DNA from 2 places in the Microbacterium sp. NPDC087592 genome. Region 2 is predicted to be linked to the other one. Evidence: predicted binding sites of a transcription regulator. Region 2 holds the regulator's gene; the other holds the start of a gene.

Region 1 (2,397 bases), on a different contig from region 2:
CTCGTCCTTGGTGACGATGACCTTGCGCGCACGGCCCAGCAGGTCGAGCGTGGCGTTCTCCAGCTTGAGGCCGACCTCTTCGGTGATGACCTGACCACCGGTGAGGATCGCGATGTCCTGCAGCTGCGCCTTGCGGCGGTCGCCGAAGCCGGGAGCCTTGACGGCGACCGACTTGAAGATGCCCTTGAGCTTGTTCAGCACGAGCGTCGCGAGAGCCTCGCCCTCGACGTCCTCGGCGATGATGACGAGCTCCTTGCCGTCCTGGATCACCTTGTCGACGATGGGCAGCAGGTCCTTGATGTTGGAGACCTTCTGGTTCGCGATGAGGATGTACGGGTCTTCGAAGACCGCTTCCTGACGCTCCGGGTCCGTGACGAAGTACGGGTTCAGGTAGCCCTTGTCGAAGCGCATGCCCTCGGTGAGCTCGAGCTCGGTGCCGAACGTCTGCGACTCCTCGACGGTGACGACGCCTTCCTTGCCGACCTTGTCGATCGCCTCGGCGATGAGCTCGCCGATCGCCGGGTCTGCAGCGGAGATGGATGCCGTGGCGGCGATCTGCTCCTTGGAGTCGATCTCCTTGGCGCTCGAGAGGAGCTCCTCGGTGATCGCGGCGACGGCCTTCTCGATGCCGCGCTTGAGCGAGATGGGGTCGGCGCCGGCTGCGACGTTGCGCAGGCCCTCGCGGACCAGAGCCTGTGCGAGGACCGTGGCGGTGGTGGTGCCGTCACCCGCGACGTCGTCGGTCTTCTTCGCGACCTCCTTGACGAGCTCCGCGCCGATCTTCTCGTACGGGTCGTCCAGCTCGATCTCCTTGGCGATGGAGACACCGTCGTTCGTGATCGTGGGAGCGCCCCACTTCTTCTCGAGGACGACGTTGCGACCGCGCGGGCCGAGGGTCACCTTGACCGCGTCGGCGAGGATGTTGAGGCCGCGCTCGAGGCCGCGGCGGGCCTCCTCATCGAAAGCAATGATCTTTGCCATGAGTTTTTTCGTCCCTCCTGGACGTAGACGTTGGGTTTAGCACTCAGAGTGTGAGAGTGCTAACGCCATTCTGGCACTCGACACCTTCGAGTGCAAGCCGCCGGAGGCGGGGCGCATCCCGACGTCAGGAGGCAGGCGCCTCTTCCGGCGTCTCAGGTGCCGAGGTCGACCGATCGAGGCCGATCACGACGGTGAACTGCGTCTGTCCGTCCTCCGTCTGACCGGAGTAATAGTCGCTCTGCTGCACGGCTGCACCGTCGAGGAGATCAGCCAGACCGACGGCTGCCAGTTCGTCCGCGTCTTCGACGTAGAACACGGTCGTGTTGGCGAAATCCTGACTGGAGCTGTCGCCCGCGAAGACGTTGTCAGCAGCCCAGCCGTTGTTGATGAGCGTGTCGCGCATGCGCGTGTCGGCGCCCTCGTCGGGCGTGCCGTTCAGGATCATCACCGAGATGCTGGGGTCGACGATCCCCGTCTCCTCCGGCGTCGGAACAGCGCTCGGCGCCGCGTCGGGGAACAGCGAGACACGGCCCATGACCACCAGCGAGCCGAAGATGCCGGCGATGATGAGGACGAGTGCGGCCACGAACGACCAGAGCAGCACGACCCAGCCGTTCATCCCCGGCGCTTCGGCACGGTGTGCTCCCACCCGTCCGGACGTACGGGGAGCATCATCGAAGCGATCGCGGGTGGGCTTTGACACCCCTCGATGCTAGCGGCACCTTCCTGTCAATCCGTGTCGCCGCACATGTGGCCCCGCACGCGCGGCCGACCCTTCGGTCAGAGAAGCCTCAGCCGACGAAGCCGGGCAGCCGTGCCGTGCGCCGGTTCGCACGCGAATCGCGGATGCGGCGAAGGCGGCGTACCAGCATCGGATCGTATTCGAGAGCGGCTTCGGACTCGATCAGTCGTCCGAGCAGCTGGTAGTAGCGTGCGGCGCTCATCCCGAGCTGGGCGCGGATGATCTCTTCCTTCGCCCCGCTGTGGCGCGGCCATGCCGCTTCCAGGGCGAGGATCGCGCGATCGCGCTCCGTGAGATCTCCGAGCATGGCTCCAGGTTAGGACGCATCCGCCGGCAGGCCGGGTCGCCACTCCCACCATCGCCCGAGCGGATCTGCGGCCGCGCGGACCCGTCCGTCGAGCGCCACCACGAACCCCCGCCACCGATCCGCATCGACGGGCGGCTCCCAGGCGTCGGTCACCGCGGGCGGATCGATCGTGATCCAGCGGGCGTCCATGCGCGAGATCCTCGCGATCAGCGCCGTCCGCTCCACCCGAGGGATGTGCACCAGCACGCCAGGAGTGGTGATGACGAGGGTCGCCTGCGGGGGTGCCGCCGACGCCAGCGCGGCGAGGTGCGTGCCGGCGTCCCCTTCGACCAGAAGAGGAGGATCACCGGCTGCGATGTAGAGGGCG
Region 2 (2,397 bases):
GGGGTGATGCCCCGCCCCTTGATGGTGAGCACGTCGCCGGACTGCACGCCCGCGCGGATCTCGAGGTCGACCTCGCCGTCGAGCCCCTGGATCGTGGTCTCGGCGCCGAGGATGGCGTCGGTCATCGACACCTCGAGCGTGGCGAGCAGGTCATCGCCCTCACGACTGAAAGCGGGGTGGGCGTTGACCGTGACCTCGACGTACAGGTCGCCGTTCGGGCCGCCCGCCTTGCCGACCTCGCCCGAGCCGGGCAGCTGAAGGCGAAGGCCGGTCTCGACGCCGGCGGGGATGTCGAGCGAGACCGTGCGACGCGAGCGCACGCGGCCCTGGCCTCCGCAGGTGCCGCACGGGAACGGGATGGTGGTGCCGTAGCCCTCGCACGTGCCGCAGGGCTGAGAGGTCACGACGTTGCCGAGCAGGCTGCGCACCTGACGCTGCACGTGTCCGGAGCCGCCGCAGATGTCGCAGGTGACGGGGGACGTACCCTCCTGGCAACAGGAGCCCTGGCACGTCTCGCACAGCACGGCGGTGTCGACGTCGATGTCGCGGTGCGCGCCGAAGACGACGTCACCGAGGTCGAGCGTGACACGCACGAGAGCATCCTGTCCGCGCTCCCGGCGCGAACGGGGTCGTGCGCCGCGACCGCCGCCCTGGGAGGCACCGAAGAACGTCTCGAAGATGTCGCCGAACCCGCCGAATCCGCCGAAGTTGCCAGCGGCGCCGTCTCCTCCGCCCATGTCGTAGCGGCGCCGCGACTCGTCGTCGCTCAGCACGTCGTACGCATGCGTGACGAGCTTGAACTTCTCCGCCGCATCCTCACCGGGATTCACATCCGGGTGCAGCTGTCGCGCGAGACGTCGATACGCCTTCTTGATCTCGTCGGTGGAAGCGTCTCGGGACACCCCGAGAACCTCATAGTGGTCCGCCACAATCGCCTTTCTGCGTGTGTCTTCCGGTCGCGACCGCGTCAGCGGCCGGCCTCGTCTTCGTCGAGCATCCGCGACAGGTAGCGGGCGACCGCCCGTGCCGCCGCGAGATTGCTCGGGTAATCCATCCGCGTCGGCCCCATCACGCCGACGCGCGCGGTGCCGCTGGGCGCGGCGTAGTTGCTGGCGACGATCGATGCCTCACCGAGGCCGAACGGTGCGTTCTCGGTGCCGATGCTGGCGGCGAGTCCGTGCTCGTCGGTCACCATCTCGCTCATCAACCGCAGCAGGGTCACCTGCTCCTCGATCGCCTCGAGGAGCGGATGGATGCTGCCGCGGAAGTCCTGCTCGCGACGGGCCAGGGTGGCAGCTCCCGCCATCACCAGACGCTCCTGTCGGAATCCGCTGAGCTCGTCCATGACGACGCTCGCGATCGCGCGAAGCACGTGATCCTTCGGCGCGTCCTTCACGGCGAGCAGTGCCTGCAGGCGGTCCGAGGCCTCGCCGATGCCGTGACCGGTGATCAAGGCGGCCATGCGTGCACGCAGCACCGCCATCTCGGCCTCGTCGATGGCCTCCGGCAGCTGGGCCACGCGTTGCGACACACCGCCGGCGTCCGTCACGAGGACGATCAGGAGTCGATTGGGGGCCAACGCCACCAGCTCGACGTGCGTGACGTGAGCACGTGCGAACGAGGGGTACTGCGCGAGCGCCACCTGACCGGTGAGCTGCGTCAGCACCCGCACGGTGCGCACCATCAGGTCGTCGAGGTCGGCGGGCTCGCCGAGGAACGACTCGATCGCCGAGCGCTGCGCGGACGAGAGCGGCCGCAGCTGCGCCAGGTGATTCACGAAGACGCGGTAGCCCTTGTCGGTCGGCACCCGACCGGACGAGGTGTGCGGCGCCGTGATGAGCTCTTCGTCCTCGAGCAGCGCCATGTCGTTGCGGATCGTCGCCGCCGAGACGCCGAAGGAGTGCCGGTCGACGATGGATCGGCTGCCGACGGGTTCGTGGGTCTCGACGTAGTCCTGCACGATCGCGCGGAGAACCTGGAGTCCTCGCTCTGTGACCATCGCCCTTCCCTTCCGCTGGCACTCGGACGTTCAGAGTGCCAATCCTACCCCGTGCAGCTCGGGATTCTCCGTAGCGCGGATGCGCGACCCTAGGATGACGCTCATGACCTCCTCACCTCAGACCACGTTGTCGAGCGGCATCGTCCGCGGCTCCGCGGAGGAGGGGGTCGACCGCTACCTCGCCATCCCCTATGCCGCACCACCGTTCGGCGAGAACAGGTTCCGCGCCCCACGGCCGGTACCGGCGTGGGAGGGCATCCGTGAGGCGACGCAGTTCGGCCCCACGGCACCCCAGCTTCCCTACGCCGGCGCGATCGGCGAGCTCCTCGGCTCCGTGCATATCGACGGCGAGGACATCCTCACGGCCAATGTCTGGGCACCGTCCGGGGCCTCCGCGG

Evidence for each region. Region 2 encodes HrcA, which represses chaperone genes, less so after heat shock. Its sites were predicted from a motif close to TTNGCACTCGNNNNNNNCGAGTGCNAA; they were not measured.
Region 1: the regulator HrcA is predicted to act here: its motif matches at 1,018-1,044, upstream of groL (chaperonin GroEL).

Annotation. Positions count from the first base shown of each region.
Region 1 covers NZ_JBIUWT010000001.1:2,623,667-2,626,063, reverse strand. Annotated here, with positions in the region: gene groL (chaperonin GroEL) at 1-981, opposite strand, end outside; gene ACIOTO_RS12730 (LytR C-terminal domain-containing protein) at 1,106-1,684, opposite strand; gene ACIOTO_RS12725 (DUF3263 domain-containing protein) at 1,773-2,030, opposite strand; gene ACIOTO_RS12720 (DUF2332 family protein) at 2,040-2,397, opposite strand, start outside.
Region 2 covers NZ_JBIUWT010000002.1:356,198-358,594, reverse strand. Annotated here, with positions in the region: gene dnaJ (molecular chaperone DnaJ) at 1-929, opposite strand, end outside; gene hrcA (heat-inducible transcriptional repressor HrcA) at 968-1,999, opposite strand; gene ACIOTO_RS14625 (carboxylesterase/lipase family protein) at 2,103-2,397, shown strand, end outside.